4 regions of the Lysinibacillus sp. FSL M8-0216 genome follow, and region 4 is predicted to be linked to each of the others. Evidence: riboswitches for the same ligand, from Rfam matches in the RefSeq annotation. Region 4 holds a riboswitch; each other region holds the start of a gene.
The links. A riboswitch is a leader RNA that binds a small molecule or an ion and turns the genes downstream of it on or off. The one in region 4 is predicted to bind cobalamin.

Region 1 (6,383 bases), 900 kb from region 4:
TTTAAAGGGTTTATCGACCAAGCATTTAAAGAGACTCGTACACGCTATAAAATTGTAGAGGAATACGGTTTACCAAAGGATTTCCGTGTGCCTCGTGAATATCCTGAATTTAATTATTTGAAGGTCGTTTTTATTCAAAAAATGGACTAACTCATCTGGAATCACACTTTGCTGTGGTTCTTTTTTTCTATAAAAAATGGCTTAAGAAGTATGTTCACTTCCTAAGCCACCTCTTTTTTAAAGCTTTTCCACAAACCAATCTCGTATATATTCGAGACGATTAATTCTTAATGTTGGCTTTCCGCTTCTTGACAGTTCATGATTAGCTTCAGGGAACCGGACGAATTTCGTTTCTTTTTTCCGATACTTCAAGGCGATAAATAATTGCTCCGCCTGTTCAATCGGACAACGATAGTCTTTTTCACCATGTAAAATAAGCAATGGTGTTTCAACATTGTCTACATATTTCAATGGTGAATGATGCCATAGCTTCTCTATATTTTCGAGCCCCGCTTGAATTTGCCAGTCTGTAAAGTAATAGCCAATATCACTCACTCCTGCAAAGCTAATCCAGTTTGAAATAGAGCGTTGTGTAACTGCTGCCTTAAAGCGGTTGGTATGCCCAACAATCCAGTTGGTCATAAAGCCACCATAGCTCCCACCTGTTACACCTAGTCGAGTTGGATCAATGAACTCATATTGCTCTAAAGCATAGTCTACAGCGGCCATTAGGTCTTGATAGTCATTGCCACCATAATCACCACGTACTGCATCCACAAACGTTTGTCCGTAGCCATGACTTCCGCGCGGATTTGTATACAGCACCGCAAAGCCTTGAGCAGCTAGGATTTGGAATTCATTAAAATAGGTGTTGCCGTACATCGCATGTGGACCACCATGGATTTCAAGAATAAGAGGATATTTCTTCCCTTTTTCATAGCCCACTGGCTTCATGATCCAGCCATTGACCTTCCAGCCCTCAGCTCCTTCAAACTCAATGCTCTCTGGCACAGCTAACTCTTTCGTCTTTAAAACGTCTTCATTGACTGTCGTCAATCGTTCTTTTTCACCCGTTTTTAAGTTGACGTAATATAAATCGCCCGGATTCGTTGTCGTACTTATGGCGACAACGGCTTGATCATTTTGAGCATCTAATGAAAAACCATAAACGTATTGATCATCGTGAATAGCTGGATAAATTTCACCATCTACATTCCCAAAGTAAATTGCCGCATTGCCGTGATCCGTTACTTGGAAATAGAAACTATGATTATCATTCATCCATTGTACACTTGGTGCTGCTACCCCTTGCAGGAAATCACCGATGACATAGTCACCCACAGGGGCATCAAATTCACTTGTTGCACAGTTTAGCAGATTTTGTTCCATATCATAAATCCATAGCTTCGCTTGTGTGGCATTTTCAAACTCACGTTTTCCTCCAACAAAGGAAAGGAAGCGGCTATTAGGCGACCAGGACGTTTGGTAATAGGAGCCAATCCCCTCTGTTACCTTGCGACTCTGTTTTGTTTCTAAATCGAATAAATAAATATCCGCATTAAACGAAAAATCTAAGTCCTCTGCTTGATCTGCTAAGTACGTAAGATAACTGCCATTTGGCGACCATGTACTCAGATGGAAATCCTCGTTCCCTTCTGTCACTTGCTTTAAGTCACCAGATTTTAAATCGACAATGGCAATGTGAGTATGCTGGTCCATATCCATAAATCCACCCGCATCCGACTTATGTTTCATCTTATCGATTTCGAGTGGCTTGAGTTCTTTTTCTTCTTTCTTGTCATCTTCAGCTTTGTCTAAGATAGTTTCATCTTTACCTAGCAAAACTGAAAAGGCAATTTTCTCTCCACAAGGAGACCAGACAGGCGTTGACGCACCGTTTTTGCAATACGTCACTTGCTTCGCCTCTCCCCCTGTTTTCGACAGTACAAAAATTTGCGGCTTGCCTGATCTTGTCGAAGAAAAAGCAATTTGACTGCCATCTGGCGACCAGACAGGAGAGCTTGTCCGATCGTTACCATATGTCCATTGCTGAGGACGTTTGTCTTTTAAATTTAAATAAAACAAGTTAGATACATAGTCTTTTTTCTTCTCATCAATACGTGTCTCTACATAAACTACCTCAGTCCCATCAGGTGAGAGCTGTGGATCTGCCACTGATTTCAAGTGATAAAGATCTTCTGGTTGAATCCCTTGTTTAGTTGTCATGTTCTTGCTCCTTTGTATTGTCATTTTCTATGCTCTACTACAATATTTCGACACCCTAAGTATTTTTCCTGCTACTCTATTGATTTTTTTACTAGTTCCCAATCAGCATTCATTTTTGTTCTGCGATAAAATTTATAAAAAGGTTCATTGGAACGAGCTTGGTTTTGATAGAGACGAATGATTTGTAGCAAAAAATCCTCAATATGATCAATCCCTACCCTTTTCGCGAAGAGAGTACCCGCCTGTGCCTTCGCCCCCATAGGGATGGCTCCTACATAAACATCAAAGCTCTCATGCTGATAGACTAAACCAATATCATCATATGTAGGATTATAGCAAGCCGATGCACAGCCATTCACATTGACTCGTACTCTTGCAGGCACAGTTATACCGTCCAATGCCTGATAGAGTTGTTCTGTTTGAGGAACTGCCTCCATTTTTTCTCCATCACAAAAATCACATGCCTTCATGGCAATATGAGGTCCTGAGGAAGCAACAAACAGTCCAGCCTCCTGTAAGGCATGGGTCGCTTCTGTCAGTTCACTAGAGGGGATCGATAATAATATGCTATAGGAGGCCGAATATTTAATGGCCCCCTTCTCCCCTACTATTTCAGCTATTTTTTGAAATTGGGCTGGCGTATAATGCTTATTAATAATGCCAGGGCTTACCGCTAATCGTGTATAACCACCTTGCTGATTTAGAGTTTCGAACGTTTTATCTGGTATGTTTTGACGAAATGCATTCATTGTTATCGCTCCTTAAGAAAAAGGAGCTAGCAAAGCGCTAGCTCGAATGTTTTTAAAAGTTGGCTGGGTAGAAGCCCTTGGCTAAAATTTGAATGGCCGCTGCAGCACGTACCCCTTCAGATGCCGCTGAAAGTGGAAGAATGACAAAGCGATCATTTATGACTGCTTCCATTTCCTTCAACGCTGGATCATTTTTTAAGAATTTTATCTTTTGTTCAGCAGTTGTTTCACCATAATCAATGACAACCACCACCTCTGGATTGCGATCTACTGCATCTTCCTTCGATACCGTTGTCCATCCTGACTCCACATCTCCAAAGATATTTTGACCGCCAGCGATTGCTACTAGCTCATTCATAAAGTTTTGACCAGCCGTGAATACGTCTTTATCACCACTGTCAAAGACTAGCACACGTAAATTTTCACTGTCTTTTGGTAATTTTGCTTGAACTTCTTCGACATCTTTTGTCATTTGTTCAATTAATGCTTCACCGCGATCTTCCACTCGGAATATTTCCGCGATATGACGAATATCCGTGAAAATATCCTCTAATGTTGGCTTTGTCATATTGGAAGCCGTATGTAAATACGTATGAATTCCTAATTCCTCAAGCTCCTCTGGTGTTCCAACACCTTTCTCACCAAAGCCACTTTTCCAGCCTGCATACAAGAAATCTGCCTCGGCATCAATGACTTGCTCCTTTGTTGGGTATTGATCTGAAAGAACTGGAACTTTATCGTAGGCTGCTTGAAGCGGCTCGTAGATTTTATCATCTAAATAAGCTGTCCCTACCATGGAATCCTCTAAGCCTAATGCAAGCATAATTTCTGTTACATGCTGATTTAAGCTAATGGCCTTTTTTGGTGCTTCCTTATAGGTTTGGGTAGTTTCATTATTTTCAATGATGACCTCAGTTGTTGTCGCCTCAGACGGTTCAACTTTTTCAGTTTGCTTTGCTGATTCAGGCTTGTCCTTTGCGCCACACGCTCCTAATACAGCGATTAAGGCGATGACCATGACTAGCCATATACTTCTCCATTTTTTCATGTCCTTTTCTCCTTTGTTGTCATAAATATAGAAAGAAATCAGAGACTTCTTTGCTACTAGGATAATTGGAAGGGCATAAAAAAACCCTCTTGTCGCCAAGAGAGTTGCATAGTGAAAAAACGGTATTAGTACCTTTATCACTATCCCCATCCTCGTGGTTCTTAGTTAACATACATATACTGGCAGGTATCCTGGCTTAGGTTCATCATCTATACGCCTTCCCATAGTTAAACTACAGTGGCATGCTGTATAGACTCCCCATTTACAGTTGCGGGACAGCATCGGAATTGCACCGATTTCCCTTTTAAGCAAATGACAAATGCCATTTGCACCAATATGTTCTAATTATGCTATTGATAGACTAGCAGTTCATGCGTTAATTCGCAATCAGTAATAGAATGCAAAAAATATAATCATCATTATATTAGCACTATTTCGACAAAAAGACGAATCATTTTACAAGAAATAATTGTGCTAGTATTCTGATACAATGAGAAGATAGCTACTTATAGAAACGAGGATTTATTATGTACAAGACGATTGGGGTTCTTGCTCATGTTGATGCAGGAAAAACAACCTTTTCTGAGCAAGTGCTTTTTCATACAAATAGTATTCAAGCGCGGGGACGTGTCGATCATCAGGATGCCTATTTAGATAATCATGAGCTTGAGCGCAAACGGGGCATTACGATATTTGCCGAGCAAGGACGCATGACTATTGGCGACGATACATATACGTTGATTGATACACCAGGACATGTCGATTTCTCCCCAGAGATGGAGCGTGCCATCCGTGTCATGGATTATGCCATCATTATTATAAGTGCGGTAGAGGGTATTCAAGGTCATACTGAAACGGTATGGCAGCTTTTACGAAACTATCATGTCCCTACATTCTTTTTTATTAATAAAATAGATCGTGACGGAGCAGATGTAAGGGCTGTGATGACCCAGCTCCATAAAGATTTCTCGGAACATGTATTATTCGTCGATGAACCACTTCAGGAGAATTATGTTTCCAGCACAATCATGGAATGGCTGGCGGAGCGTGATGAAAAGCTCCTGGATGCCTTTTTGAATGAAGCATTGGAGCATGGCCTGTGTATGAAGCACCTACAATCGATGATTAAAAATGAATCCGCCTTCCCCTGCTTTACTGGTTCGGCATTAAAAGATGAAGGCATTCAAGAATTGATTGCTCAACTTCCACTCATAACGGGTACTCACTTCGAGCCGGAAGCACCGTTTCAAGGAGAGGTCTTTAAAATACGACATGATGGCCATCAGCGTTTAACATTCATCAAGGCTTTAACAGGCAAATTACATGTTCGAGATGAATTTACGTTTGGAGACCTTACAGAGAAAGTAACAGAAATTCGTCTTTATAACGGCAGCCGTTTTGAAACTGTTCAGCATGTTGAGGCTGGTGAAATCTTCGCTGTTAAAGGGCTCAGCCAGGCACACATTGGCGATCGCATTGGCAGTAACACGCTATCACAGCCCTATGAGCTTGTCCCTACATTACAGGCAAAAGTTCAATATGAGGGTGAGCAACATATTAAAGAAGTATTAAAGATTTTCCGTCTACTAGAGGCCGAGGAGCCATCATTGCGTGTCGTATGGCAGGAAAAGTTTCAGGAAATCCATGTGCATATAATGGGTGTCATTCAGTTAGAGGTACTGATAGAAGTATTATTGAAGCGCTTTACATTAAACATCTCTTTTGGAGAGCCGCAAATATTATATTTGGAAACAATTGCGACAACCGTTACAGGCTACGGACATTTTGAACCACTTAAGCATTATGCAGAAATTCATTTATTAATGCAGCCAAATGAACGTGGGACTGGCATTACCTTTAGCAATGCCTGCCATGCGGATGATTTATCAGTGGGCAACCAGCGCCTCGTAGAGAAGCATTTGTTTGAACGTGATCATCATGGCTTACTCACAGGCTACGCAGTAGCAGATATTCATTTTACGCTTTTAACGGGACGTGGACATAATGAACATACGTCTGGCGGTGATTTCCGAGAAGCCACTTTCCGAGCACTGCGCCAAGGACTGGAACAAGCACAGAACGTCCTGCTTGAGCCGTATTATCGCTTTAAAATGAAGGCTTCCAATGACTTTATTGGCCGTATGATGACCGACATTCAACAGGCTGCTGGCACCTTCGACGACCCTGTACTCACTGAAACAGAAGTTGTATTAACAGGACGTGCACCAGTAGCGACCTTCATGAGCTATAGCACGATTTTTGCCGCCTATACAAATGGGAAAGGTGCGCTTACCCTCCAATTTGATGGCTATGATTTGTGTCATCATGCAGAAGAAGTAATATCTCAAATAGGCTATGAT
Region 2 (6,383 bases), 1.2 Mb from region 4:
ATGTGCTCGCCAATTTAGGCACAGATGTATTGCATCGTTTATTGGATCCTCATCTGATGATGAAGGATAGGAGAGAGTAAAGTGAACTTAGGACGTATACATATGAGAAGATATATTAGTCTCACCTTACTGATTTTTATTGGTTTACTCGGACTGTTTGCCCCACTCATTATGCCTCATGACCCTTTAGCAGTCGATATTTCTAAGAAATTTTTAGCACCCTCATGGGACTATCCATTAGGAACAGACCATTTAGGAAGATGTGTCTTCTCCCGATTGCTTTTAGGGATTCGGTATTCTTTAGGTGCGGCGCTCGTCATACAAATAGTTGCTATTCTAGTAGCGATACTATTGGGCGCATGGGTCTCCTTAAAAAGAGGTATAATAGATGCGCTATTTATTCGGGTATGCGATATTTTATTAGCTTTTCCAACACTTGTACTAGCATTTGGGCTTTTAGGTGTATTAGGACCGAGCTTAAAAAATGTGTTAATTGCACTTAGTTTAACACAGCTTATTTATTATTCGAGGCTAATCCGAGGTTTATTTATTGGCATGAATGAAAAAGATTTTATTCTAGCGGCAAGAATCAGTGGTACTACAGGTGCGAAATTAATTATTCGTCACTATCTCCCTCATGTTTGGCCACCGATTGTAACGATTGTGGCATTAGATATGGGGAAGGTCATTTTAGAGATTGCGGGCTTTTCCTTTATTGGGCTTGGTGTGCAGGCTCCTACCCCTGAATGGGGAATGATGGTAAATGAAGGGAAGCAATATATCCGCCAACATCCTGAATTAATGCTATATCCTGGGCTTGCTATCGTCCTTGTTGTCCTAGTATGTAATGTTTTAGCAAGTAGTTTGAAGAAGCCTGATCAGTAAAGGGGTAGTTATGAAGAAAGTTTTAGAAGTGAAAGACTTATCGGTCAAAGTTGGAGAACAGAATATTTTATCCTCCATTCATTTAACAGCCTATCAAGGCCGAGTGCTAGGAATTATTGGGGAAAGCGGTAGTGGGAAAACGATGCTTTGCCAAGCTATCATGCAAGCCTTGCCGACTAGAGCACAGATCACCAAAGGGCAAATTTTCTACCATCAACAAGATTTATTGAAGGTAACTGCTGCTCAAATGAGAGCTTATCGTGGTAGACATCTTTCCATTATTATGCAAAATCCTTCGACTGCCTTTGACCGTGTTCAAACCATTGAAGGTCATTTTCGTGAATCATTAAAGGCTCATTTTGTTATAACTAAAAATGAAATAAGACAAATTGCTATTGAAAGCATGTCAAAAGTTAATTTACCTAATCCCGAGCGCCTTTTACACTATTATCCATTCCAATTAAGTGGGGGAATGCTACAGCGTGTAATGATTGCTTTGTCACTGGCAATTCAAGCCTCGGTATATATAGCTGATGAACCAACGACAGCTCTTGATACAGTCAATCAAAAGCAGGTATTGACCTTATTTGACCGTATTCGCTTGGAAACACAGGCAGCCATCCTTCTTGTGACACATGATTTAGGCGTTATTGCTGAACTTGCTGATGACGTGGCCGTGATGTATAAGGGGGAAATAATTGAACAAGCGAATGTCTATGATTTTTTTGATGCACCTCAGCATCCTTATACAAAAAAACTATTACAATCCCGAATTATGTTTTAGAGGTGAAAAAATTGAAGCTACTAGAAGTGAGAAATATTGAGAAGAACTATGCACATAGACCGTTCATATTCAAGCGAAGACAGGATGCTCCTGTATTACAGAAAGTATCATTTTCACTTCAGGAGGGGGAATGCTTAGGGATTGTTGGACAAAGTGGCTCAGGAAAAAGCACATTGGGCCGAATTATATTAGGAATGGAAAGGCCAACAGCCGGTGAGATTCTATTTCAAGGGGTTAATCTTTATGATGCCACTAGCCAACAAAAAAAAATGATACGGAGAGATTTACAAGCAGTCTTTCAAAATAGCTATCATTCATTAAATCCAAAGCAGACCATTTTTCAAATTTTAGAGGAACCGTACCTAAATTTCGAGCATTATAGCTCAGCTGAGAGACATTATAAGGTAAAGGAATTACTTGATCATGTAGAGTTAGACAAATCTATTACCGAAAAGTATCCCTCCCAGCTTAGCGGAGGACAACAACAGCGTGTTAACATTGCAAGAGCGCTTGCCTTACACCCAAAATTAATTGTTTTAGATGAAGCCATTAGTAGTTTAGATATGATTTTGCAAAAACATATCATTCAATTACTACAGACACTACAAAAGGATTTGCAACTTGCATACATTTTCATTTCTCATGACCTACAGGCTACACGCTTTATTTCAGATCGCATCCTTGTCATGCAAAATGGTCAGCTAGTAGAGGAAAGTATGAAAGGTGAACCATTTAAGCATTCCGCATCACTTGAGCTATACAACGCGATTTTACCCACTCACCCTCGCGAAAGAATTCACAAGAATACTTTAGAATGAACTGGAATGTCTTTGCGAAGAAAGTCCTTATTAAAATTCTTACATTGTTATTTGGAAAGCTTCGTAAAGGAGCTTTCGAACCCCCATATTTTACCCTCTAGGTTGTTTAAGAGAGCGACCATCCTCTGTTCCATATTATTCGGAAGTTCTTCCTTACTGAAATAAGTGAGGCTTAAGCTCTCACCATCTTTCATTTCCAATACACCCCTTACATGTTTAGCCCTATACAGGTGAATGACTGTATGGATTTCATCGCCATTCGGATAACAGTAGTAATAATCAGGTCCTGAAAAAACACCGATAAAATCAAACTCTGTAGCCACGAGTCCAGTTTCCTCATAAAGTTCACGAGCAGCAACCTGCTCTAATGTTTCGTTTATTTCCATTGAGCCGCCAGGTAATCCCCAATCCAACGAATCTGAACGATGTTGAAAGAGTATCTTCTTATCATCATTAACAACAAGAACTGTCGAACCGACGCTTATAATCGGTCTATTACCGATAAGCTTTCTTAATTCTGTTATATAGCCCATCCCGTCACTCCACGTTTCATCGTTATGCAAAATAATTCGCTTTTTTAAAGTAGACTTCATAAATATAGCTTCATTGGGATTGATTAACAATCTTTTTTTGAGCGAAATAATGCTTAAATATGCAGAATAGTTCGTCAAAAATGAAAAATAGCTTTTTATAATCAGTCTTTTCTGAATTTTACCTATATTGATTGTTTGGAAACCTCTATGTTAAGGTAAAAAGACAAATTGAATATGCTAAATTTTGGTGGTTCAAATGGGTTTGATTCCATTTGATTAAAAGGGAAGTTGGTGTGAGTCCAACACTGTCCCGCAACTGTATGTAGGAGTTCCATAACGTGGCCACTGTTTTGTTCATCAAAACGGGAAGGTGTTATAGGAATGTTGATGATAAGTCAGGAGACCTGCCGCTAAATAAGCATCAATTGACCTACGAGGATAGGGAGGTGTTAGCTACTGTATGGTGATTGTGAATGGATGTAAGTTCACTGTTTTTTGTTCTGTCATACTTTTGTAGATTAACAACTTCTAAAGGGGTAGAAGTTGTTTTTTTGTTGTTCTTTCGAGTTTGAATGGTAACGCTTACAAGAATGATTAAACAAAGGGGTTGTAATTCATGGAGTTAACGTATTCACCAGGTCTTGATGGAGTTATTGCTGCGGAAACAAAACTGTCTTTCTTAGACGTAGTAGGAAGCCAAATTGTTATACGGGGCTATGATTTGATTGAACTATCTCAGCGATATTCCTATTTAGATATTGTCCATTTATTATTGCACGGAAACCTACCAACTACTGAGCAACAAGCTGACTTACAAGATAAATTGAAAGAAAACTATCACGTTCCACAAGAGCTTTTTCAAATTTTCAACTTATTACCAAATGGGACACATGCTATGGACGGCCTTAGAACTGGAATTTCAGCGTTAGCAGGGTATGATCAGCACATCAATGATCGTTCGACTGAAAAGAATGTAACACGAGCATATCGACTTTTAGGCGGAATGCCCAATATCGTTGCGAATAGCTACCGTGTATTAAATGGTCAAGAGGTAGTAGAACCGGATAGTGAGCTTTCATATAGTGCTAATTTTTATTACATGATTACTGGAAGAAAACCAACACCATTAGAAGAGGAAATTTTTGACCAATCACTTGTTTTATATAGTGAACATGAAATGCCGAATTCGACCTTTGCTGCTCGTGTTATTGCCTCCACACAATCCGATCTGTATGGTGCTCTAACTGGTGCTGTCGCATCATTGAAAGGAAATTTGCATGGTGGGGCGAACGAGGCAGTCATGTATATGCTGCTTGAAGCTAAGACAGTGGAAGGCTTTGAAGCGATGCTGAAAAACAAGCTCAAAAATAAAGAGAAAATAATGGGCTTTGGCCATCGTGTCTATATGAAAAAAATGGACCCAAGAGCGCAGATCATGAAAGAAGCTTTGTATAAATTATGCTTGGAGCAAGGGGATGACCGCTTATATCACATGTGTGAAGCTGGTGAAAAAGTGATGGTGGAGGAAAAAGGCTTGTATCCAAATTTAGATTATTATGCTGCGCCAGTGTACTACATGCTGGGCTTACCAATTGAATTATATACGCCTATTTTCTTTGGCTCTCGAACGATTGGTTTATGTGCACATGTGATCGAACAACATGACAATAATCGATTATTTAGACCTCGTGTTCATTATATAGGCGAGCGTCATAACCTTGAAGAATTGTCGGTATAATCAAGTTTTAACAACTCGCCATAGAGCTGATGGACATTCTGACCAATGCCCATCAGCATACTAGTATATCAAATTCATACCTTGAAAGGAAGATATAGATGATTAAAACGAATGAAAAAACGATGACAGACCAGCTTCTTGTTGATATTGCGGATTACGTATTAAACACAAAGATTACGAGCGAAGAAGCTTACGAAACGGCTCGATATGTTTTATTGGATACGTTAGGTTGTGGCATTTTAGCTTTACAATATCCTGAATGTACAAAACTTCTGGGTCCTGTAGTACCAGGTACAGTCGTTCCAAATGGTACTCGTATTCCAGGAACATCCTATGTCCTTGATCCAGTTAAAGGTGCCTTTAATATCGGTTGTATGATCCGTTGGTTGGATTATAACGATACATGGTTGGCGGCAGAATGGGGGCATCCTTCTGATAATCTAGGTGGCATTTTAGCTGTAGCCGATTATTTGAGTCGTGTAGGTGTTGCAGAAGGGCAAGGGCCTCTCCAAATAAAAGACGTTTTAGAAATGATGATACAAGCTCATGAAATACAAGGAATACTTGCACTCGAAAATAGCTTAAATCGTGTTGGCTTAGATCACGTCTTATTTGTCAAAATAGCAACAACAGCTGTAGTAACAAAGGCTTTAGGTGGTACTCATCAAGAAATTGTCAATGCTTTATCAAATGCTTGGATTGATAATTCAAGTTTAAGAACCTATCGACATGCCCCTAATACGGGATCTAGAAAATCATGGGCTGCTGGTGACGCTACAAGCAGGGCGGTACAACTAGCAATGATGGCTGTGAAAGGGGAAATGGGCTATGCAACTGCATTATCTGCACCAGGCTGGGGATTCCAAGATGTGCTCTTTAATAAGCAAGAATTAAAGCTTGCGAGACCACTTGCATCTTATGTTATGGAAAATGTCCTCTTTAAAGTGTCTTACCCTGCAGAATTTCATGCTCAAACGGCTGCAGAATGTGCTGTTCATTTACATCCTGAAGTAAAGAATCGCCTAGCTGAAATTGACCGCATTAACATTACGACGCATGAATCAGCCATACGAATTATCGATAAAGAAGGGCCTCTTCACAATCCTGCTGATCGTGATCACTGCCTTCAATATATTACAGCTATTGGTCTTATTTATGGTGACATTACAGCAGATCACTACGAAGATGAGGTGGCTGTAGACCCACGTATTGATGACTTGCGAAATAAAATGGTTGTCGTGGAAAAAAGCCAATATACAATCGACTATTTAGACCCTGATAAACGATCCATTGCAAATGCTGTTCAAGTTTATTACAAAGATGGTACATCATCCGAGCTAATTGAGTGTGAATATCCTTTAGGACATCGTTTCCGCCGTGAGGAAGCATTTCCTCAGATCATTGATAAATTCCAGCAAAACATTAGTACGCTTTATTCTCAAAAACAACTCAATACAATAAATGAGGTTTGTGCAAATAAAGAGCTGCTTGAACAAATTGCTGTCCATGAATTTATTAATCTATTTATTTAATTTAGAAGGATTCCGAACGCAATAAAGAGGAGGTTTTTAAAAATGGCGTGGATTGTTCAAGAAGCGAAGACACAAAAACAATTAGCTGAACAA
Region 3 (6,383 bases), 850 kb from region 4:
ATGACACCAATGGGCAGTTCCCTTGGCAAGATGATGGTTCTTGCAACTAAATCACAAATAATAAGTAATGTTGCCCCATTAAAAAATGATAATGGGAGTAAATGACGGTGATCAGAGCCCCAAATCATTCTTGTCATATGTGGTACAACTAACCCTACAAAGCCAATTGTGCCTGAAACAGCAACTGCTGCTCCAGTTAGCATGGAGCCACCTACTAAAATCAAATACTTACTTTTCTTTACATTGACACCTAAATGCTTCGCTCTTTCTTCCCCATATAACAGAACATTAAGCTCACGTCTCTGAGTCCACAGCATAAGGGAACCAACAATGACAAATGGAATAATCATTTGAACATATGGCCAACCACGCATAGAAACAGAACCGAGTAGCCAGCCGATTACTTGGCGTAGCTCCTCTCCCGATAAAGCAATCATTAACGAGATTAACGATCCTAAAAATGAACTAAAGATAACTCCTGTTAAAATCAGTGTTTCCATCTTTAAAGAACGGTCTACTACTCTAGCAAAGCTCATCACAATCACCATTGTAATAATTGCGCCTATCATGCTAAAGGTAGGTAAGGCATACAAGCCTACAACAGGTATAGAAATATTAAAAAAAATTGTCATGACTGCGCCGACAGAAGCACCAGATGAAATACCTAATGTATATGGATCTGCTAATGGATTTTTGAGCAAGCCTTGGAAAGCCGCTCCCGCAATGGCGAGAGAAGCTCCTACTAGCCCCGCTAAAAGCACACGGGGCAACCGAATTTTCCAAAAGATATTGGCAGCTGTTTCATCAACTGACTGATTCCACAGCACTTCTATCGGAATATGAACAGAGCCTATAGCTACGCCACACCAGATGCTAATGATAAGAAGCGTACATGTTAATACATAGGCTGTTGCTATTTTTTTCACTTAAATACCTCAGGGTAGATAGCTTTTGCTAATTCCTCAAGGCCATCCGCTAAACGTGGTCCCTGACGGCTTGTTGTGCTTTCATCTACTTGCACAATAGCATTATTTTTTACTGCATTAATTGTATCGAAACCAGCACGCTTTGGTATTTTTGTTAAAATATCAGGTACATAACTATATGTCACCACGATGACATCTGGATTTTTTGTGATAATTTTTTCTGCACCAATTTCATACCAATTATCACCGTCTGCTGCTACATTTTTTGCATGGATCATCTCCAGCATTGCGTTCATAAATGTGCCTTGACCAGCTGTATAAATATTAGGTTCATCAGAGGCTTCTACAAAAACGTTCTTAGGTTCAACGTCGTTCACTTTCCCCTGAACCTCTTCCACTTTCGCCTTCATGTCAGCAATGATTTTTTCAGCTTCTGGTAATTTCCCTGTAGCACGCCCAAGCTGTTCAATCGTTGTATAGGTTTCATTAAAATCTTGGGCATTTTTTACAACAAATACTTTCACGCCCGCAGATTCTAGCTGTGCTATGGCTGATTCCGAAAGAGACATGCTAGATTCATGTGCAAAAACGATATCTGGCTTTAAGGCAATAATTTGTTCAATATTGTACTCCATGCCACCAACCTTATCCTTTTCAACTACCTCTGGTGGATAATCGTCGTTGTCTGTAACCCCTACGATTTCATCCTTTAAACCTAGGCCAAACAATATTTCTGTATTACTTGGAATAAGTGACACTATTTTCTTAGGAGGAGCCTCTAGTGTAATATCCTTCCCAATAGCATCCGTTATAGTCATAGGGAATGTTGCTTCTTCCGCCTTAGATGTTTCTTGTTGTGTTTGCTCTTCTGTAGGTGTGGAATTGTCTTTTTGCGCCTCTTGTCCACAAGCTGCTAGCAACCCTATCGTTAAAAATGCCGATACCCCTATTTTCCAAAATTTCTTCATGTGAATCCTCCTTCGTTGATTTGTGCGTTCATGTGTTAGAAGTATTCCTCCATCAAAATAAGACCCCTCATCTTCGAATGATGAGGGGTCAAAATCGCACCAAAAAACTGATACAAAATCCACCATCCTATCCTCGTAGGCTGTCATGTCTATGCTATAAAGGCAGGTCTCCTGGCTTGTGCTCAGTACGTTTTTTCAAGCCTTCCCGAAATCTTCAGTGGCATCATTTGAAAAAACTCACACTTACAGTGGCGGGACCGCATCGGAATTACACCGATTTCCCTTTTCACTTTACTTAAGTAAAGAACCTTTATAATATTCAGTTGATTTTATTATACATGAAATTAAAAAAAGTCGCCTCTATATCAAGGCGACTCCAAAGGTTATTAGACGATTTCAGCAAAATACTGTACGGTTTTCATCGGAGCACCGATCGTTCGTAATGACCAAGTTTGCTCTAAATAAACATCCGCTAGTTTATCATATTTCCCACCAAACTTTTGTGCCCACTCAACGGCTATGACACTTTCATATAATTGAGCCATTTTTTTGGCAACATCCTTTGCTTCAAACGTTTTTGTCGCTTCATCGAGAGTACTAAAAATTTGTAAGGTTGCCGATAGTTTAGTCAATTGCTCTTGAACGATTTTCACTAATGAATGGTCTGTTAATACTTCTAATCGCTTGCTCATCACTTGAACAAACAATTCATGTGCCCTGTATTTATCCACTAAGCGAATAAGCTCCAAAGCTAGTATATTAGCCGTACCCTCCCATACCGTCAGCACTTGCGCATCTCTCAGTAAGCGTGGTGTTACAAAGTCCTCAATATAGCCATTCCCGCCATGTAGCTCAATTGCTTCACTTGCATAATGGACCGCCTGCTCTGCCGTTTCCTTTTTCATAATGGCAATATATAAACGGTTCATGATGATGTCTTGCTCTGTTCCCTGACCACCTGTCACTTTATCGTATAATTGAATAAGATCAAAAATCGTGGCTACTTCTACATGCAGCTTAGCGGCATATTTACCCAATGTATCCTGGATCATAGGATACTGTGTTAAAGGTTTACCAAAGGTATATCGATTTGACACATAATGCTTCGCCTCTAAGAAGCCACGGCGCATAATACCAATGGATGCCACAGCATTACAAATTCTTGATAAATTAAGCGCCTCCAGCATATAATAAATCCCTTTATTTTGATCACCAACTACATAAGCGAGTGCTCCATCAAACTCAACCTCACCAGATGGAACGGCTTTCACACCTAATTTATCTTTTAGTCGTCGAATACGAAGTTGGTTAGCCGATCCATCTTCATTACGCCATGGAACTGCAAATAGAGTTAATCCTTTAGAGCCTGCTTGTGCACCCTCTATTCGTGCCAATACCATTGCAACCCCACACATCCCTGCATTGGAGGCGAAATACTTTTCACCATAGAGGCGGTATTCATTCCCCACAAGTTTTGCTTCTACTACATTCGCACCAACATCTGAGCCTCCTTGTCGCTCTGTTAAAAATGTCGCTCCCTCATATAGCTCCATATCGCCTGTTGCACAAACATGCGGTAAGAAGCGCTGCTTAACTCCTTCCTCTGCATAATGGTCTAATAAATAGGCAGTAGCCATCGTTAACGTCACAGGGCAATAAAAACCGGGCTCCGCATGTGACAGTAAATAACCTTGCGCAAAACTATAGACATAATTCCCTTTGTGACCTAGTTGGGGAATATCTTTATGCACATAGCCAACAATCCCCGTATTATATGTCTCCTCAATTGTTTTTTTGTAGCCGTCATTGACCCATACCTCTGAAACCTCTTCGCCATAGGCATTATACCTTTGAAGGCGAGGCTCTCCTTGTCGATCAGTATGTTTCGCCCTCACATCTATTGCACCCGCACATAGCTCACCAAAGTCCGTCAATTCCCGATGCGCATAAGATGAAAATTCTTTATCGAGCATCATTTCCAACACTTTTTGAAGCGTATCATCATCTGTAAAGAAATTGCTTGTGCCTGCTATTTCCTGTTGTAAAACTTTCATGCTATCTCACCTCTTGTCCTTTCAAAGATTGTTTTAAAATTTTGCCTGACGCATTCCTTGGTAGCGCTTCCACTTTTTCGAAAATTCGCGGCATTTTATACTTAGCAAGCTGCCCCTCTAAATAATCTTTTAGAGCCTCTTCATCAATATCCTGTTTAGCGGAATAAACAGCCTTCACTGTCTCTCCCCATTGTGGATGTGGAACACCAACCACTGCCGCTTCAAATATCCCCTCAAAGCTTAAAAGGCAATCTTCAATTTCTTTCGGATAAATATTGACTCCTCCCGAAATAATCACATCTTTTTTTCGATCAACAATCCAAATAAAGCCGTCTTCATCCTTACGAGCTAGATCACCTGTTTTTAACCAACTGTCTATAAAGGCCGCATTGGTTGCCGCTTCATCTCTGTAGTAGCCAAGCATATTACCCTCACCAAATAAAACGATTTCCCCTACTTCTCCTGCTGGTACATCTTCGCCACTGTCGTTAACAATACGTATCTCTGTACCTAAAGGTGCTCGCTGTCCAATACTCCCAGCCTTTCCTTCATGCTCCTTGCCAAATAGCAATGATCCACTTGGCCCCGCCTCTGTTAATCCATATACGCATGTTAAATTAGTTGTGCGGAATGACTGTTGAATGAAACGAACTTCGTTTTCAGATAAAGGTGCACCTCCATATACCCACCATTTCATGGAGGACAAATCAGCTGATTGCAATCTCGGCATCTGTGCTGTTAATAAATAAGCAACAGGTGCGCCAAAGAAATGAGTCGTTTTTTCCTGTTCAATGGAATCCATTAATAAATCTGGTGTAAAAGTTGGCGTTAACACATTTGTAGAGCCTACAAATACACCTGCCATTAAAAATAAATGCAATGGAGCCGAATGAGTTAATGGCATCATTAGCAATATACGGCTTTCAGGCTTGACCTCCATTTCAACTGCAATCATTTGTGCAACCGTTAAAATATTACGATAGCTAAACAATACGCCCTTTGGTTTCCCAGTCGTACCTGATGTGTACAAAATGGTCGAAGCATCATCTTCGTTTAACTGACATTCAATCGTTTGGGAACTGGCACTTTGAATCATTGTTTCATAATGAAGCCAGCCTGCTACTTGTTGGCCTGTTTTAATTTTTAACGGGATTACGGCAATATGCTGGACTGCCGCAAAAATGGCTTCATGTGCAATAATCACCTTTGCCTCAGCATGCTGTGCCACATACTCTACTTCTTGTAATGTAAACTTAGCATTGACTGGGACGACAATAGCACCCATTCGCTGAATAGCAAAATAGCTCACGACAAACTCTACAACGTTAGGCATAAAAATCAGAACTTTATCTCCCTGCCTTACACCCTGTTCTAATAATGCATGACTAAAACGGGTCACTTGCTCATCTAAATCATGATAGGTCACTCTTCTACCATGACAAATAACGGCTTCCTTTGTTGGATACTTACGGGCATTACGTGCTAATAAATCGGAACTATTCATCGTGCATCTCTCCCCTTAAAGTCGTTAATTTCTCATTAAACATGCCATGCATTTGTTGTAATTCATTTCTCATTTGCGTAAGCTCAGCTATTTTCCTATCAATCTCCTGTATCTTTTGCTCTCCGTATTCAACGGTTCGCTCCAATTGCTGAATTCCTGAGCGATCAAAATCAAAAAGTAACACCATTTCCTTGATCTCCTCCAGTGAAAAGCCGTAACGCTTTCCTCTGAAAATAAGCTTGAGCTTCGCAGATTCTTTTTTCGAAAAGGTTCGTTGATTCGTAGATGAACGTTGAGGACAAAGAAGCCCAAGCTCCTCATAATAACGAATTGTACGTGTGGACACATCGAACTCCTTAGCCACCTCTTGAATCGTCTTCATAATCGTCTCCCCCTCCTGATTGGCAACAGTATACCATTGACGTTAACGTAAACTTCAACAAAATTTTCGAAATTAACAGAAAAATATAGTTCGAAGCAGAAATTTTAATGATTAGCCATTACTCTCGTATCACTAACTACCATAATTTAATGTGTTAACTTGCTTTCTATCCATAAAAAAACCCCTAACACTTTTCCTGTTAGGGGCTAAGATAGACTATTACATTTTTTCTGGTGCTGACACGCCGATTAAACGAAGCGCATTAGCAATTGTTGTACGAACTGCAGTAATTAATGCTAAGCGAGCTTCTGTTAGCTCTTTGTTTGAAGCATCTAATACTTTTTCTGCATTATAGAAACTATGGAAAGCAGCCGCTGTTTCTTGAATATAATTTGCGATACGGTGTGGTGTACGATGTTTAGCCGCGTCAGCTACCACTTGTGGGAAATCGCCTATTTTTTTCAATAAATCAATTTCCTTTTCAGCTGTTAATAGGTTTAGGTTTTCACTTGTAGCAGCAAAACCTTGTTCATTGGCAGAGCGTAAAAT
Region 4 (6,383 bases):
AGGGGACATGAATGACTTTGAATTCACACCAGCACTTGAAACATTAAAAGGTGATGTTTTAACGAATATGGTGGATAAAGCCCCAGAGATTGATCGTTTTACGTACTTCTTCCAAGGGAACAATCAAGTGTTGGATCATATTTTAGTTTCGAATAATCTTGCTAACGTTACGGCTATAGACTTGATTCATATTAATGCGAACTTTACAGAAGCGCAGGGGAGAGCATCGGATCATGACCCTGTATTAGTTCAAATTGATTTGAAAGCAGGAAAAGAAGAAATACCAACACCAATAGTACCTGAAAATGTATATAGCTTTAATAACTATAAGACTGGTAAATTAATAATGAATCGTCCAAGCATTTCATTAACGTTAGGAAAAAATACTAATATTAAAAATGGAATTGCAGTATTTAGTCAATATGCCGAATTCCATGGTGAAGGATTTGCAGACAAAACTGTAACAATCAGTCCTAAAAAAGGAAATGCGATTATTGATTTTAAAGGTACGGAAATTGGTGAAATTATTATCGAAGGAAAAAATGTAAAAGAAATTCGTAATTTACCTGCTGGAGCAACTATAACGTATACAAAAGGGGCTTCTGCTGAGGAAATTGAATTTAAATAATAACTACTTGCAGTAAGAATGTTAGGCATATGTCAATCTGTCAATCATTTAGTGTCTTGTTAATTTAAACTGCATGGATTATATTCATGAAGGTCAGTATGCCATTCCAAACCCATTTGGAGTGGCTTTTACTTTTCTCATCTTATCAATATCTATGAAAAATGGAGAGTGGGTTCATTTTCATAAAATAGATAAAAAGAATTACCTTTATAAAGTGAATAGATGTACTTCAACTAACGGTGCTTAGTCGGTATTTTAGGCATGAAAACGAAAAATTTGACGAGAAAAAACTAAATAGATATTATAGATATGTTAAGTCCTTAATAGAGTGATTAGACCCAACCAACTAAACTTTATCCTTTTTTATTGAGATCAATGACTCATATATAATTGGCTTAACAAATGGAATGAAAAAGATATCATACATATAATTAGCGATGTCTTTTGTCTTAATTACAGATATTAAAGGTCTGTAATATATTGTGATATGGAGGGAAATAATGATGAATCAATACGATTGTATGATTATAGGTGGAGGCCCTGCTGGGTTAAGTGCTGCCTTAACATTAGGAAGAGCGCGCAGAAAGGTTGCACTAGTTGATAATGGAACAAATCGAAATCGTGTAACTCAGGAGTCACATGGTTTTTTAACAAGAGATGGGATAAAGCCACAAGAATTTAAGAATCTCGCAAGTAAAGATATAGAATCTTATACTTCTATAACAATGATGGATCAAACCGTCATAGAAATAATTAAAGATGATATAACTGGTTTATTTCTAGTCAATACTTCGGAAAATAAAACTTATGTAACTGAAAAAATACTGTTAGCTACTGGAATACAAGAGGAATTTCCACTCCCGCAAATCAGACAATATTATGGTAAAAGTTTGTTTAGCTGTCCATATTGCGATGGTTGGGAGCTGCGAGACAAGCCATTGGCTATCATTGCAGAAAACGAGGAGCATATTAGTCATATGACGAAATTGGTTTTTAATTGGTCACAGGATTTAATTGTTTTTACGAATGGTCATCAACTTTCCAAGAAGATTCAAAATGATTTTGAACAAAAGAAAATTAAGGCGTATACAAATACTATTAAAGATTTACATGGGGATGATGGTAACTTATCTAGTGTTGAATTAGAAACAGGTGACAATATTTTAAGAGCGGGGGGTTTTGTTGTGCCAAGTTTTTATCGTCCCAATAAATTTGCTAAACAGCTAAATTGTCAAGTTGATGAAAACGGAACAATTATGACTGATGGTGCTGGACGAACAACTGCGGCTGGAATATATATTGCTGGTGAAACGGAAAAGGGTGGTCCCTCTTCTTTAATGATTGCAGCTGCGGAAGGCTTTAAGGCTGCTTCAAGCATAAACATGGATATAACAATAGAAAGATTTTAAATTTATGGTTAGCTGATGAGTCATATAAAATTCATCAGCTATTTTGAATATGACTAGTCAAGCTGGCGGAGAATGAACTTGGATATGTTATACTATAAATAAATATAGAATAACTAGAAAAGGTACATATTCATTGTAAATTAGTTGAAAAGTGTAGAACCGTTGGTTGCCTCTCACCTGTATGTTGAGCACATTTTAGTAGTCTTCGTAATGTTATGACGACTACTAAAATGTGTCATCATCGTAAGAGAGGAGTCCTACTTTAGACTAGTACAATAAAAAATCTACGAAGATAGGATGGATAGAGTAGGATGCGAGATTTACATCATACTCATAGTTTTAGACATAATTGCATCTTTACTGTAAAGGAAGATGCCTTTTTTATGTATAAAATTACTAGGGTGGCTACGTTTTTAGGTAAATAAGCGACTATTATTTTTGTTCCTATTTTTTAATAAAATAATGCTATCGCATTCGTGGTTATATTTTTAGTTGATTATAATTTAGTTCGTTCTTACAAGGTGATGTCAGAAAATATGAATAGTCTCAAATTGATGAACTTTTATTTCTCGATTTACTTTTTATATAAAGGATGGTACACTTAAAACTATCGAAAAACAATATATTGTGTTCGTTTTGTGTAGGTACTACTACATGTAGTTTAATAGGGAAGTTCGGTACTATTCCGACGCTGTCCCCGCAACTGTGAAGCTGACGATGATTGTAACCACTGTGCATTCGCATGGGAAGGAAATCAGAGATTGAAGCAAAGCCAGGAGACCTGCCTATATAAAACAAATTTATCATTTCTTCGGGGATTAAGAGATGGGAACGTCAGTATTTTTAGTATGTTAACGTTTCCATTTAAGCTATCTCTCTAGAAGAGGTAGTTTTTTTATTTTATGAAAAGAGGGATTACTATGAAACTTTATACGAAAACAATCTGTCCAAAATGCCTTTGGGTAAAATCCGAATTACAACGAGCAGGACTTGAAGCTGAAATTGTTAATATTGATCACGATGAACAAGCTAAACAAACAATTATAGATGCAGGTTTTTTAAGTGTGCCTGTTTTAGAGGTAGATGAAACATTTATAGGTGAGGTTCAGGAAATTGTTTCTCGTATTGAGATGATTACACTATGATCGTTTACGCTAGTCGTACAGGAAATGTCCGTAATGTAGTATCTAAATTAAGGGCAGAATCTATTGAACTCTCTGAGGAATTAAGCTTGAATAAGCCTTATCTTTTAATTACATATACAGATGGCTTAGGTGACATTCCAGCAAAAGTGCAACGTTTTTTAGAGAAAAATAGAGATTTTTGTAAAGGAGTAGTTGCTAGTGGCAATAGTAACTTCGGACATCATGTCTTTGGCGCTGCTGGGGAAAAAATTGCTACTACCTATCATGTACCCTTAGTGAGGAAGTTAGATTTGCGTGGCAATCAAACAGATTATGAAGCAATACAAATGTTTTATGAAACGAGGGTAATGGGATGAAAACTTATTTAAAGCTTAATAATGACGTACTGAATCGTTATAGTACAACGGGACTACTAGAGCTAGAAAAGGACCGTGAGGCTACTCGCCGCTACTTTTTAGAATATGTCAACGTACGTTTACGTTATTTTATAGATATAGAGGAAAAAATCCGCTATTTAGTGGATGAGGGTTACTACGAGAAAGATTTTATCGACATGTACGAGATGGATTTTATAAAGATGCTGTACAAAAAAGCATATGATTATAATTTCCGCTTCCCATCATTTATGAGTGCAAGCAAATTTTATGACAGCTATGCTATGAAAAGTCGTGATGGTGAAGAAATCTTAGAAAAATATGAGGACCGTATTGTCATTATTGCCCTGTACTTAGCACAAGGAAACACTGTACTAGCAAAGAGTTCTGTTGAAGCGATGATGGAAGCCTATCAGCCTGCAACACCTACTGCATTAAATAGTGGGAAAAAAGCCCGTGGTGAATTAGTCAGTTGCTTTAAATTATCAATGGATGATTCTATGAATAGCATTGCTGAAAATATTGGTTATTGTTTAGAGCTATCACGCCTAGGCGGAGGGGTCGGGGTCAACTTAACGGATTTACGACCTTTAGGTGATCCAATTAAAGAAATATTAAACCGTGCAAGTGGAGTTATCCCAGTTGCAAAACTATTAGAAAATTCATTTAGTTATTCTAATCAGCTCGGTCAACGAAATGGCTCAGGAGTTGTTTACCTAAATATCTTCCATGCAGATATAGAGAATTTCATTTCATCAAAAAAACCAAATGCTGATGATAAAATTCGCCTCGCAACACTATCAACAGGAATTATTATTCCAAGTATTTTCTTCGATCTGATGAAACGTGATAAAGATATAGTGTTATTTAGTCCATATGATATTTTTAAAGTATATGGTAAACGAATGTCGGAAATTTCAATTTCAGAAATGTACTATGAACTACTTGATAATCCTAAAATCCGTAAAATTAAACGTTTGAATGCGCGTAGACTCTATACTGAGGTGAAAAAAGCTCAATTTGAATCAGGTTATCCTTTTGAAATTTTTGATGATAATGTCAATGAAGTACATCCACTAAAAAATATCGGTCGTGTAAAAATGTCAAACCTATGTACTGAAATCTTGCAAGTTCAAGAAACTAGTGTCATTACAGATCAAGATCAACCAAACGAATATGGGTTAGATGTGTCGTGTAATTTAGGGTCAATTGATATTCATGCAGCGAGTAAAGTAAATGATTTTGAAACATTAATCGATACAGCTATGCACTTATTAACAAATGTGTCACAAATGACATACATCAAAAATGTCCCATCGGTGGCAAAAGCGAATCGATTAATGCACTCAGTAGGGCTAGGTTGTATGAATCTCCATGGACATCTTGTTACGGAAGGCATTATGTATGGCTCGAAAGATTCTATTGATTTCATGGACCGTTTTATGGAAGCAATGAACTATTATTCTCTTAAATCATCGATGGAAATGGCTAAAGAAAAAGCAGAAACGTTCTACCGATTTGAAGATAGCGATTATGCTTCCGGTAGCTATTTTGATCAATATGTAAATAAGAATGAAGAAGAGCTATCATCTGCTGTGTTAAAAGCACTTGGCAACATTCCAATTATCACTAATAAAATGTGGGAATTATTAAAGGAAGATGTTATGGAATATGGTCTATTTCATTCCTATCGTTTAGCGATAGCACCAACCGGCAGTATTTCGTATATTCGTAGCTGTACGGCATCTATCTCTCCTTGTACAGAGCGTGTAGAGGTCCGTGATTATGCAGATAGTCGCACGATTTATCCAATGCCACATTTAACAAACGAAAACAGTCATTTATATGTCGAGGCCTATGATGTTGATCCTTATGATTTAATTGATTTATACGCAGCTTCTCAAAAACACGTTGACCAAGGTATTTCAATGACTCTTTATGTCACTGACAATTGGACAACAGAACAACTAGCTAAAGTATACATTTATGCATGGGTTAAAGGGATTAAGTCCGTTTACTATGTTCGTCAACGATTACAAAGCTTAGAGGAGTGTGTAGCATGTCAAATATAGTGTATGAGGCAGTCAACTGGAATAAGGCAACAAGTGAACTTGCCCAAATTTTCTGGGACCAGCAATGGAAGCAAATTTGGTTTCCTGAAGAAATTGCTGTGAGTAAAGATATTAAACAGTGGAAAAGTTTTGAGCATCAGGACACATATAAAAAAGTGTTTGCAGGACTGACTTTGCTTGATACCGTTCAGACGAATATAGGGATGAATCGTGTTGCTGCTTATACAGACGATTTACAGGAAAAGGCTGTATTAACCGTTTTTGATGCATTTGAGGCAATACATGCTAAATCATATTCTTATATATTTACAACGCTTTGTACAAACGAGGAGATAGACGAGCTCTTTGAATGGGTAAAGAAAAATGAATATTTACAATATAAGGCAAATAAGATTGCGGATATTTATAATAGTATAGAAGAAGGGGACTCTGAGAGCTTATGGAAAGCGATGTTTTCATCCGTTATGCTTGAATCTTTCCTTTTCTATTCTGGATTTTTCTACCCATTATACTTAGGTGGACAAGGTTTTTTAAGAAACAGTGCTGAAATTATTTCTCTCATTTTGCGCGACGAGTCCATTCATGGCGTAGCGGTAGGGTTTTTTGCTCAAAATTTATATAAGCAATTTTCTAAAGAAAAACAAGAATCCTTACAATTATGGGGTTATGAATTATTGCTGGATTTATATCAAAATGAAATGAAATATACCGAGGATATTTATGCGGAGACAGGATTATCGCCTGAGGTAAAAGCC

Region 1: linked by a shared signal. The riboswitch ahead of MKX57_RS11110 (ABC transporter substrate-binding protein) and the one ahead of MKX57_RS06425 (glutaredoxin) in region 4 are both predicted to bind cobalamin.
Region 2: linked by a shared signal. The riboswitch ahead of mmgD (citrate synthase) and the one ahead of MKX57_RS06425 (glutaredoxin) in region 4 are both predicted to bind cobalamin.
Region 3: linked by a shared signal. The riboswitch ahead of MKX57_RS02505 (ABC transporter substrate-binding protein) and the one ahead of MKX57_RS06425 (glutaredoxin) in region 4 are both predicted to bind cobalamin.

The regions. Positions count from the first base shown of each region.
Region 1 is NZ_CP152007.1:2,261,239-2,267,621, reverse strand. It holds gene MKX57_RS11125 (class I SAM-dependent rRNA methyltransferase) at 1-150, shown strand, start outside; gene MKX57_RS11120 (S9 family peptidase) at 238-2,226, opposite strand; gene MKX57_RS11115 (precorrin-3B methylase) at 2,298-2,975, opposite strand; gene MKX57_RS11110 (ABC transporter substrate-binding protein) at 3,028-4,023, opposite strand; cobalamin riboswitch at 4,187-4,374, opposite strand; gene MKX57_RS11105 (translation factor GTPase family protein) at 4,551-6,383, shown strand, end outside.
Region 2 is NZ_CP152007.1:2,532,916-2,539,298, reverse strand. It holds gene nikB (nickel ABC transporter permease) at 1-80, shown strand, start outside; gene MKX57_RS12400 (ABC transporter permease subunit) at 82-885, shown strand; gene MKX57_RS12395 (ABC transporter ATP-binding protein) at 896-1,669, shown strand; gene MKX57_RS12390 (dipeptide/oligopeptide/nickel ABC transporter ATP-binding protein) at 1,672-2,487, shown strand; gene MKX57_RS12385 (NUDIX hydrolase) at 2,535-3,020, opposite strand; cobalamin riboswitch at 3,252-3,447, shown strand; gene mmgD (citrate synthase) at 3,637-4,758, shown strand; gene MKX57_RS12375 (bifunctional 2-methylcitrate dehydratase/aconitate hydratase) at 4,857-6,290, shown strand; gene prpB (methylisocitrate lyase) at 6,333-6,383, shown strand, end outside.
Region 3 is NZ_CP152007.1:518,422-524,804, reverse strand. It holds gene MKX57_RS02510 (iron ABC transporter permease) at 1-926, opposite strand, end outside; gene MKX57_RS02505 (ABC transporter substrate-binding protein) at 923-1,894, opposite strand; cobalamin riboswitch at 2,038-2,221, opposite strand; gene MKX57_RS02500 (acyl-CoA dehydrogenase family protein) at 2,281-3,948, opposite strand; gene MKX57_RS02495 (long-chain-fatty-acid--CoA ligase) at 3,950-5,452, opposite strand; gene MKX57_RS02490 (MerR family transcriptional regulator) at 5,445-5,834, opposite strand; gene argS (arginine--tRNA ligase) at 6,054-6,383, opposite strand, start outside.
Region 4 is NZ_CP152007.1:1,366,191-1,372,573, forward strand. It holds gene MKX57_RS06415 (chitobiase/beta-hexosaminidase C-terminal domain-containing protein) at 1-628, shown strand, start outside; gene MKX57_RS06420 (NAD(P)/FAD-dependent oxidoreductase) at 1,132-2,037, shown strand; cobalamin riboswitch at 2,663-2,841, shown strand; gene MKX57_RS06425 (glutaredoxin) at 2,958-3,182, shown strand; gene nrdI (class Ib ribonucleoside-diphosphate reductase assembly flavoprotein NrdI) at 3,179-3,538, shown strand; gene nrdE (class 1b ribonucleoside-diphosphate reductase subunit alpha) at 3,535-5,628, shown strand; gene nrdF (class 1b ribonucleoside-diphosphate reductase subunit beta) at 5,616-6,383, shown strand, end outside.